2 regions of the Roseburia sp. TF10-5 genome follow, and region 2 is predicted to be linked to the other one. Evidence: predicted binding sites of a transcription regulator. Region 2 holds the regulator's gene; the other holds the start of a gene.
What was found. The regulator Rex, encoded in region 2, represses fermentation and respiration genes when NADH is low (regulators of the CRP and FNR family bind a similar motif). The targets are predictions, from matches to a motif close to ATTGTTAANTANTTAACAAT.
Positions count from the first base shown of each region.

Region 1 (5,530 bases), on a different contig from region 2:
TGGCATATGACCAGGTGGCACCGATCTATGAGGAGATTTATCAGAATATGGTGAAGCTGATGGATGCAAATACCGAGCATGGAGATAAGTTAGAGAAAATTCTTACAATGGTAGAATTGATCACACTTATTGCAATTATTGCGGTTATTGCACTTGCAATTTTTGCAGCCCGCCGGATCGGCAGAGTGCTTGCACAGAATATTGTTGATCCTTTGGATCAGTTGGGTGCTCGTTTTGATACATTTGCAAAGGGGGATCTCTCCAGTGAATTCCCGGAGATGACATCAGAGGATGAAATTTCTGAGATGGTAATTGTTGCGCGCGAGATGGCAAAGAATCTGGCCGCCGTTATTCAGGATGTCAACCACCGTATGGATCTGATGGCTCACAACGATTATACCGGTGTATCCAAAATCCCGGAGAAATATATGGGTGAGTTTGCGGCAATGAATGATGCAATCCATGTCATGAACACCGATATGAATGAGACGATGCACCGGATTGAGGAGGCTGCTTCCCAGGTATCTGCAGGTTCTACCAATCTGGCAGAGGGATCACAGACACTGGCAGAGGGATCTACAGATCAGGCAGGTGCAGTGGAAGAACTTCTGGCATCCTTTGCCAATATCACAGAAGGGGTTGAGCACACACATGAGAGTGCACAGGCTTCTTACGAATTATCTGTAAAATATGCACAGGAAGCAGATAAGACACAGAAGGAAATGAATGCAGTTACCGAAGCAATGAAGAGAATCAGCGATATGTCCAAGCAGATTGAGACAATCATCGGACAGATCGAGGAGATCGCGGAGCAGACGAACCTGCTTGCACTGAACGCATCCATTGAGGCTGCACGTGCAGGAGAAGCCGGCAAGGGCTTTGCCGTAGTTGCATCCCAGATCGGAAAACTTGCGGATGAGAGTGCACAGTCTGCAGTCAATACCCGTGAGCTGATTATGAACTCTATTCAGGAAATCGAAAACGGCAATCAGGCAGTTGATGTGACTTCCCAGACGATTATTTCTCTTGTAGAGGGAATCAATGAAGTGGCAAAGAAATCCCAGGAACTGGCACAGCTTTCCGAGACACAGGCAGAGCAGATCAAGCAGGCAGAGTCCGGTGTAAACCAGATTTCCGAGGTTGTACAGAGCAACGCGGCAATCGCAGAGGAATCTTCCGCAACCAGTCAGGAGCTTTCTGCAGAGTCTGATTCTCTGAATGATCTGGTGCAGCAGTTCAAGTTAAAATAGTTATATAAAATAAAGGCATAAGAGAGGAATAATCTGGAAAATGGATACATCGATTTTTATCGGAACATGGTGGTCACTGGTGCCGCCTCTTCTGGCAATCATACTGGCACTTGTTACCAAGGAAGTATACAGTTCCCTGTTTATCGGAGTGGCGGTCGGAGCACTGTTATATACCGGATTTCATCCGTGGAATGCATTCAATGCCCTGTTTTCGATTATGAAAGACAGCATGAATCTGAATATTCTGATTTTTGATGTGCTGCTTGGAATGATTATTGTACTGATGTCTAAATCAGGAGGTTCAGCTGCTTATGGAAGATGGGCCGGCAGCAAGATCAAGTCCAAGAAGAGCGCAATGCTGGCAACCACAGGACTTGGAATACTGATTTTTGTGGATGATTATTTCAATTGCCTGACCGTCGGATCTGTGATGCGTCCGGTAACTGACCGCTACAAAGTATCCCGCGCAAAACTGGCATATATCATTGATGCGACCGCTGCGCCGGTCTGCATCATTGCGCCGATTTCCAGCTGGGCGGCAGCCGTCAATTCGTATGTTCCGAAAGATGCCGGGATTACGGGATTTCAGCTGTTTCTGCGAACAATTCCGTACAATCTCTATGCGATTCTGACGCTTGTCATGGTATTTTTTGTGATTATTGCAGGTTTTGATTTCGGACTCATGAAAAAACATGAGGAGAATGCTGCAAAAGGAGATCTGTTTACCAGCGGCGGGGAAGAGTTTGAAAAGGTTAAGAAAGAAGATATTTCTTCCAACGGAAAAGTGATTGATCTGCTTCTTCCGGTGATTGTTCTGATTGGTTCTGCAATTGGTGCCATGATCTATACCGGATTTCTGGGCGGTGCGACCGATGTGGTCAGTGCATTTGCAGGATGTGATGCGGAGACCAGCCTGATTTTTGCAACCATGGTCACGGTCTTTGTCATGCTGTTTTTGTATCTTCCGCGAAAGGTGGTTACGTTTAAAGGATTCATGGAGAGTTTTGTGGAAGGCTTTAAGCTGATGATCCCAGCGATCGGAATACTGATATTTGCCTGGACCTTAAAGGGAATGGGAGATGCTCTGCAGATTGGTACATTTGTGGAATCCATCGTTGGAACGAGTGCTTCTGCAAGTCTGTTCCTTCCGGCTGTTTTGTTTGTTGTTGCAGTGTTCCTTGCGTTTTCTACCGGAACAAGCTGGGGAACATTTGCGATTCTTGTTCCGATTGCAATCGCCATGTTTCCGGGGGCAGATCATCTGGAAATGATGATCATTGCGGTTTCCGCAGTGCTGGCAGGTGCCGTCTGCGGGGATCATATTTCACCGATTTCGGATACAACGGTTATGTCTTCGGCCGGCGCGCAGAGTAACCATATCAACCATGTGACAACGCAGATGCAGTATGCAGCGGTTGTTGCTGTGGTATGTATCATTGGCTATATCATTGCAGGACTGGTACAGATCTGGTGGGTAGCATTGGGCATCAGCCTTGTGCTTCTGCTTGCTGTTCTTACCTTTATAAAAAAGAGGTCGGGGAGCAACCGCGAAAAGACAGCAGGTATATAAGAATTAGGACAGAAGCCCAAAAACAAAGAAAGGAGCAGGCGAGGAAACCTGCTCCTTCTTAGTTACTTAAAGGAAATTGAGTAACTGAGTAGTTAATTAGATAATTGTTTAATAAAATTGAACTACATACTCATTTGCGTACGTGCATGCTATATTTAAATAACACCATTCAATACTTACATTATACCGTGTTATTCGGATTTTGCAATACCTATTTTGAAATTTTTGGAATTAATCCTTTATTTTCGCTATTCCGGAAGCGGAAGGAAGTCCGGCTTCCTGCCGGTAAAGACCGTAAAGTACCGGAAGCCTGCATGCCGCAGAATCTGAGGAAGACGGTCAAACGCATATGCAACGTGCTCCGGCGCATGGGCATCGGCTCCGAGTGTCAGAATCTCTCCCCCGAGTTCGTGATAGCGTAAAAGAACAGCTTCGGTCGGGTTTGGATGTCCCAGCCCGTATTTGAATCCTGCCGTGTTGACTTCGATCCCTTTTCCCATGGAAATGAGTTTACGCAGAATCTCATCAATGATATCGGCATAGGCCTCATATGTATAGAAACGGTTGCGGTCCGGACCGTAGCGGACAACATAATCGAGATGACCGTATACATCGAAGTCGGAATAGGTGTTCAGGTTTTCCAGAATGGATTCGAAGTACTCGCGGTAAGCAGTTTTTTCGGAGCGTCCTTCATAGTATTTCGGGTAATAGGGATCGATTCCGTGAACAACGTGGGAGGAACCGATGACAAAATCAAACGGATGTCCGGTCACTGCTTTGCGGTTGATTTTCGTGATGTGGGGCTGCAGACCGACTTCGATTCCAAGACGAATGGAAAGACGGTCACGGCAGGTGTCCTGAAAACTGCGGACTTCTTTTATATAGGAATCAAAATCCAGAAGAAACAGATTGGGATCATCCGGGTAATCATAATCAAAATGATCGGTAAAACAGATGCCATCCAGGTTCTGCCGTACAGCGGCCTGGATCATGTCAGGCATCAATGCGTCACTGTCTCCGCTGTGATGCGTGTGCATATGTGTATCCCAAAGCATAAGAGCCTCCTTTTTTCTGTGTGGTTGATTTTGGAAAAAGTCTTTTCGTAAGATTATACTATATTTCAGGGGAAATAGATACCTTTAGTGAAAAAATTAACAAAGACGGAGAAAAGACTTGAACTTTCGGAAATAATTGGGTAAAATAAAGGAAGCTTGGGACGCAAGTCCCATGAGACTATTTATTTACAATTCTAGGAGGAATTAAGAATGGCAGTAAGAGTAGCAATCAACGGATTCGGCCGTATCGGTCGTCTTGCTTTCAGACAGATGTTCGGAGCAGAAGGATACGAAGTAGTAGCAATCAACGACTTAACAAGCCCAAAGATGTTAGCACACTTATTAAAGTATGATAGCTCACAGGGTAAGTACGAGCATGCAGATGAAGTTTCTGCAAGCGATGATTCTATCACAGTATGTGGTAAGGAAATCAAGATCTACGCTTTCCCAGATGCAAACAATTGCCCATGGGGTGAGTTAAAGGTTGACGTTGTATTAGAGTGCTCTGGATTCTATACAAGCAAGGAGAAGGCTCAGGCTCATATCAATGCCGGAGCTCGTAAGGTAGTTATCTCTGCACCAGCAGGAAACGACCTTCCTACAATCGTTTACAATACAAACCACGAGACATTAAAGGCAACTGACACAATCATTTCTGCAGCTTCTTGTACAACAAACTGCTTAGCTCCAATGGCAGATGCTCTTAACAAGTTTGCTCCAATCCAGTCTGGTATCATGGTAACAATCCATGCTTACACTGGTGATCAGATGACTCTTGATGGACCACAGCGTAAGGGTGATTTAAGAAGATCCCGTGCAGCTGCAGTTAATATCGTTCCAAACAGCACAGGTGCTGCAAAGGCTATCGGTCTTGTAATCCCAGAGCTGAACGGAAAGTTAATCGGATCTGCACAGCGTGTACCAACCCCTACAGGATCTACTACAATTCTTACAGCAGTTGTTAAGAAGGCTGGCGTTACTAAGGAAGACATCAACGCAGCTATGAAGGCAGCAGCTAATGAGTCCTTCGGATACAATGAGGACGAGATCGTATCTTCTGATATCGTTGGTATGAGATTCGGTTCTTTATTCGATGCTACTCAGACAATGGTTAACCCAATCGGTGATGATCTGTATGAGGTTCAGGTTGTTTCTTGGTATGATAACGAGAACAGCTACACATCTCAGATGGTTCGTACAATCAAGTACTTCTCTGAGTTAGCATAATCTATCTTAGTTTATGTGAAAGGGTCCGGCCTGTAGGGCCGGACCTTTTTTCATTATGACAAATAAGAAGAAAAGGAAAGGGTTCCGCTGTTTTATGCAGCTGCGGAGTATGAAACAACCGGCTGGAAAGTCATTTCCTTTTCTTCGGGTTTAAAATTGCCAAAAAGGCAGAACGGAGAATAAAAACATGGCATTAAATAAGAAAACAGTTGATGATATCAACGCAAAGGGCAAGAGAGTCCTTGTAAGATGTGACTTCAATGTACCACTGAAAGCTGGCGAGATCACAGATGATACCCGTATCAAAGCTGCTCTTCCTACAATTAAGAAGTTATTAAACGATGGTGGAAAGGTAATCCTTTGCTCCCATCTTGGAAAAGTAAAGAACGGACCAAACGAAGGAGAGTCCCTTGCACCGGTTGCCAAGA
Region 1 is NZ_QTYW01000007.1:72,749-78,278, reverse strand. Features, by position in the region: gene DXD06_RS08835 (HAMP domain-containing methyl-accepting chemotaxis protein) at 1-1,250, shown strand, start outside; gene DXD06_RS08830 (Na+/H+ antiporter NhaC family protein) at 1,291-2,820, shown strand; gene DXD06_RS08825 (histidinol-phosphatase HisJ family protein) at 3,069-3,875, opposite strand; gene gap (type I glyceraldehyde-3-phosphate dehydrogenase) at 4,086-5,102, shown strand; gene DXD06_RS08815 (phosphoglycerate kinase) at 5,290-5,530, shown strand, end outside.
Region 1: the regulator Rex is predicted to act here: its motif matches at 3,960-3,979, upstream of gap (type I glyceraldehyde-3-phosphate dehydrogenase).

Region 2 (5,530 bases):
ACTCTGCCGCAGATCGGAGCCTTCTTCCCGTGAATAAGAACATAGCCTTTATTGGAAAGCCCTCTTGCATAACCATCCGCATAGCCGACCGGAATGGTTGCAATTCTTTTTTCTGACGGTGTCTCATAGATACCGCCATAACTGATCTTACGCCCTTTTCCCAGTGTCTTGACAAAAGCGATATGGCTCTTTAAGGACATCACCGGATGAAGGGAAATATTGTGTGCCACTTCCTCCGATGGCCACATACCATAAAGAGTGATTCCGGCTCTTACCATATCCATATTTGCTTCCGGGATCTCTACAATTCCGGCACTGTTGGAGCAATGATGGATCGGTATTTTAACATTCCGTTCCTCTAACATTGTTATCATCTTCTGAAAAAGTGCAATCTGCTTTTGGGTTGGGGTTTTATCATACTCATCTGCCTGGGCAAAATGTGTAAAAATTCCTTCGATCTCAATATTCGGAAGTTTTGCAATCCCTGCAATCAGGTCTGCACTGTCTTCGGTAACCTGCAGACCGATCCGGCTCATTCCGGTATCAATTTTAATATGGATATGACAGGTTTTATTTTTTCTGACAGCGATATCCGAAAGAGCTTTTGCCGCCTCATATTCACAGATTGCAGGACGTATTTCTTTTTCCACTATGAGCTCATAATGTTCCGGAAAACTGATTCCAAGGATCAGAATCGGTTTCTTTCGCCCATCCGCAATCAGCATCTCCGCTTCATCCGCAGTTGCCACGGCAAATCCCCATACATACGGAAGGTCCTCGATTGTTTTTGCTACGGTCAGTGCCCCATGCCCGTAAGCATCTGCCTTGATGACGGCGGCAATTTTGGTTCCTTCTTTAATATTTTTATGCATGGATTCCATATTATAGCGCAGTGCATCTAAATCAATGCCTGCATAAACACGATTTTTTTTCATGATTTTTCTACCTCTTTGAGTCCTTCTATGATATCGGAAGCCATCATTCCCCGGACTCCACATTTTTCTTTTGCGGCATCTCCCGCCAGCCCGTGCACATACACCCCAAGAGATGCTGCTTCCTCTGCTTTCATTCCCTGGGCAAGAAGGGAACCGATCACACCTGCCAGCACATCTCCGCTTCCGGCCGTTGCCATTCCATTATTTCCCGATAAATTTACATACGTCATGCCATCCGAAACGGCAGTAACCGTATGAAAATCTTTTAATACACAAATCACATGGAAACGCTTCGCAAAGGTTTCGGCAGATTGCTCCAGTGTGGTCAGAATTTCAGAAACCGGTTTTTGGGTCAGCCGGGACATTTCTCCGGGATGCGGTGTCAGAATAATGTCCGCCTTTGCCTGTTCTAAAAGTTCTGGTTGATCCGCAATGATATTTAACGCATCGGCGTCCAAAACCAGTGGAACGCGGCATTGTTCCAGAACGGTGGATGTCATGCGGCGTGCACGCTGTCCGGTTCCGATTCCCGGGCCAAATACTACGGCATCCGCCCACTGCAGCTGTTCTGCCAGCAAAGTTTCTTCCTCGTTTTCCTGCCCGGTGACAAGAACAGCTTCCGGAACCTTTGTCTGCAGAATCAGCCGGTTTTGTTCACAGGTGAATACCCGCACCAGGCCACTTCCCATACGATATGCAGCTTTTGCACAAAAGCATGCCGCTCCGGACATATTAACACTTCCGGCAATAATTAGCAACTTCCCATACGAACCTTTATTGGTATGTGCCATACGGGAGGGAAGTTTTTTTAAATCTTCCGATTCCAGAACAGCCGTATGCGGCTTATCATCCAGCCAGCTCTCCTGTGTAATTCCCATGGAAACCACATGTACCTTTCCGCAATATTCATTGCCCGGCCACAGATACTGCCCCTTTTTCCCAAATGAAAATGTAATTGTGTCATCTGCCCGAAAAGCCGTGCCAAGTACTGCCCCATCATCGGAACTGATTCCGGAAGCAATATCCACGGCAACTTTCCATCCAGACAATTGATTGAGCACGTCAATATCGTTTGCAAGTGCTCCGGATATTTCCCGGGACAGACCGGTTCCAAACATGGCATCAATGACCACATCATAGGATGCCTCCCCTGCGGAAACTTTCTCCTTTTGCACGACCGGAATGCGGTAGGCACTGCAGATCTGTTTCTGGGTGTCATAGGATGGACTGGTCCGGTGCCCTTCTTCCTCTCCTGCCGGCCATACGGACACAAAAACCCCCTGTTCCCGCAAAAGTCGGGCAATGGCAAGTCCGTCCCCTCCGTTATTTCCGCTTCCACAGGCAATTAATGCTGTCGATAATTTATTTTGTTTAAGCACTAAAAGCTTCTGCACAAAAGCCATCGATGCCTGTTCCATCAATACCAGTTCCGGTACATGAAACACCTGCGACGTATTCTGATCCAGAAGCTTCATTTCTTTTCCCGATACAAGATAACGCAAGATTTCTATTTCTCCTCTTTCTTCTCTTCCTTTTGTGATTCTTTCGTATCGTTTTGTTTATTTTGTGCGCTGTCCTCTTCCACATCTTCATCTTCATAGTGAATATCGAACAGATCCAGAGTGGATGGCCCGAAGATATCGTGCAGATACGCATAAATCTCACGATTGTTGATATCCCGGTTCTGCTTACGGATGATATTTTTCTTTAAATCCACACGAACCTGATTGATCCAGGCATCAATATCATCGGATTCCTTTTTATTGACACGTATTTTTTCGTAAAAATATCCCATGCTCTGAAGCATCAGTTTCCGGTTGACATCACGGATCCGACGTGGAATTTCCAGCAGTTCGTCCTCATTTTCTTCCATTTTCTGATTGGTTTCATCAATCAGACGTTTATCTTCATCCAGCTTTTTTTCCCGCTGTGCATCCATATCTTCGGATGTAGTTCCGTCCATGTTTGCGACAATGCTTTCCATCAGCTGCTTTTTTACTTTTTTCAGCTGTTTTAACTCTTCATTCAGTTTTCCCTGTCTGGCAAGCAAAGCATTCAGCTCGTTTTCCGTTTCATGAATTTCGTCCGGCTTGCCATGCACAGCAAAAAGCCGATGCCACTTCTCATCAAGTACAAGAATCGGCACCTGTTTGTCTGCCAGCGCTTTTTTAAATTCTTCATCATCCTTCATCGTATCACCTCTTTGTGTGCTACTTGGAGTTCTTCACGATATTATATGATAACTGCATCAGACTGTCCGACAAATGAACATTTTCGACAACCACACTTTTATCACTTAAATCCAGATCCACATGGGCAAAATTCCAGATGGCACGGATTCCCAGATTCACAAGATGCTGCGCAGTATCTTCTGCCTTTTCTTTCGGGAGTGTTAAGGCTGCAATATCTACTTTATTTTTTTTGCAGTAATCATCCAGTTCATCCATCATATAAATCGGAATATCACGAACGGTCTGTCCTTTTAAAGATGGTTTTACATCAAACAACGCAGTAATGATAAAACCAAACCGTTCAAATTTTACATAATTTGTAATTGCCTGACCAAGATTTCCGGCACCGATCATGATAATATTATGGGTCTCATTTAACCCCAGTATTTTTCCGATCTCATCATACAGGTATTTCACATTATATCCGTAACCCTGTTGTCCAAATCCGCCAAAATTATTCAAATCCTGGCGAATCTGAGAGGCCGTCACCATCATCCGGTGACTCAGATCATTGGAGGAAATGCGCTCAACGCCTTCCTCCAGCAATTCTCCCAGATAACGGTAATATCTTGGCATACGACGGATGACAGCTTGTGAGATTTCCTTTTCCACAATTTCATCCTCCAATCCTTTTATTTATGAAAGAGAAGCTTCTAGTTCTGTCCGGATTGCCTTAATAAAATTCTCACTGTTTAATACCACCGGATTTTCAATGGTCGTAATCAAAGCAAGATCCTTTGTCATCTTTCCGGACTCAATGGTCTTTAAGCATGCTGCTTCCAGTTTATCCGCAAAATCACAGAGTGCCTGATTTTTATCCAGTTCTCCGCGCTTTCTGAGTGCTCCTGTCCATGCAAAAATGGTTGCGACGGAGTTTGTGGAAGTTTCTTCACCCTTCAGATGCTTATAATAATGTCTCTGAACGGTTCCGTGTGCAGCTTCATACTCATAATATCCATGCGGGGATACAAGTACGGAAGTCATCATGGCAAGAGAGCCGAATGCAGAACTGATCATATCACTCATAACATCACCGTCATAGTTTTTGCATGCCCAGATAAATCCGCCTTTTGACTTCATAACACGTGCAACCGCATCATCAATCAAAGTATAAAAATACTCAATTCCGGCTTTTTCAAATGCATCCTTGTAATTCTTCTCAAATACATCCTGGAAAATATCCTTAAAGGTATGGTCATATTTTTTGGAAATGGTATCCTTTGTTGCAAACCACAGATCCTGCTTTGTATCCAGTGCATATTTAAAGCAGCTGTGTGCAAAGCTTTCAATGGAATCGTCCAGGTTATGCTGTCCCTGTAATACACCGGCTCCGGTAAAATTATGGATCAGTTCACGCACGATGGTTCCATCCTCTGCAGTAAATACCAGCTCAGCCTTACCAGGTCCCGGAACCTTCATTTCTGATGCCTTATACACATCGCCATACGCATGTCTTGCAATCGTGATCGGCTTTTCCCAGGTCTTAACATTTGGCTCAATTCCCTTTACGACAATCGGCGCACGGAATACCGTTCCGTCAAGCATGGCACGGATGGTTCCGTTCGGACTCTTCCACATTTCTTTTAAATTATATTCTGTCATTCTTGCGGCATTCGGAGTGATCGTTGCGCATTTTACAGCAACACCGTATTTCTTTGTTGCATTTGCAGAATCAACCGTTACCTGATCGTTTGTCCGGTTACGCTCTTCCAGTCCCAGATCATAATACTCTGTTTTCAGATCAATAAACGGAAGTAACAGCTCATCCTTGATCATTTTCCAGAGAATTCTTGTCATTTCATCTCCGTCCATCTCTACCAGTGGTGTTGTCATTGTAATCTTGCTCATCGCTTCATTCTCCTTTATTTTATTTCATCAGATTTTCCCAACCGATTTTATCCATGTTGGATATCGTATTGCGGATATGGAGTCTGGCACACTCCTCCGCTGTCCGGGCATCCCTTGCCTTTAATGCCTCGGCAATTGCCCGGTGTTCATTGATCGACGCATGAGCCCGTGCTTTCTCTTCCAGTGTGATCCGACGGATGCGCTGCAGATAATGATGATAGTCCCGAAGCACACGTGTCAGTTCTTTGCTTGCGCATGCTTCATATACCATTTCGTGGAAACGGTTATCCAGTTCCAGTATCTGATCCCAGTTTTCTTTGGAATAGTGAAAATCGGATAAAAATACGATTTCTTCCAGTTCCTCCAACTGTTCCTGCGTGATCCGCTCCGCTGCCCACCGGGCGCATAATCCCTCTAAAAGCGTCCGTATCTCATAGATATCTTTGACATCCTGAAGGGTAACCCCTTCTACAAACGCTCCCTTGTTTGGAATGATATGTACCAGCCCTTCCAGCT
Region 2 is NZ_QTYW01000001.1:249,036-254,565, forward strand. Features, by position in the region: gene alr (alanine racemase) at 1-935, opposite strand, end outside; gene DXD06_RS01315 (NAD(P)H-hydrate dehydratase) at 932-2,437, opposite strand; gene DXD06_RS01320 (hypothetical protein) at 2,443-3,126, opposite strand; gene DXD06_RS01325 (redox-sensing transcriptional repressor Rex) at 3,146-3,781, opposite strand; gene DXD06_RS01330 (NADP-dependent isocitrate dehydrogenase) at 3,803-5,014, opposite strand; gene DXD06_RS01335 (GntR family transcriptional regulator) at 5,034-5,530, opposite strand, start outside.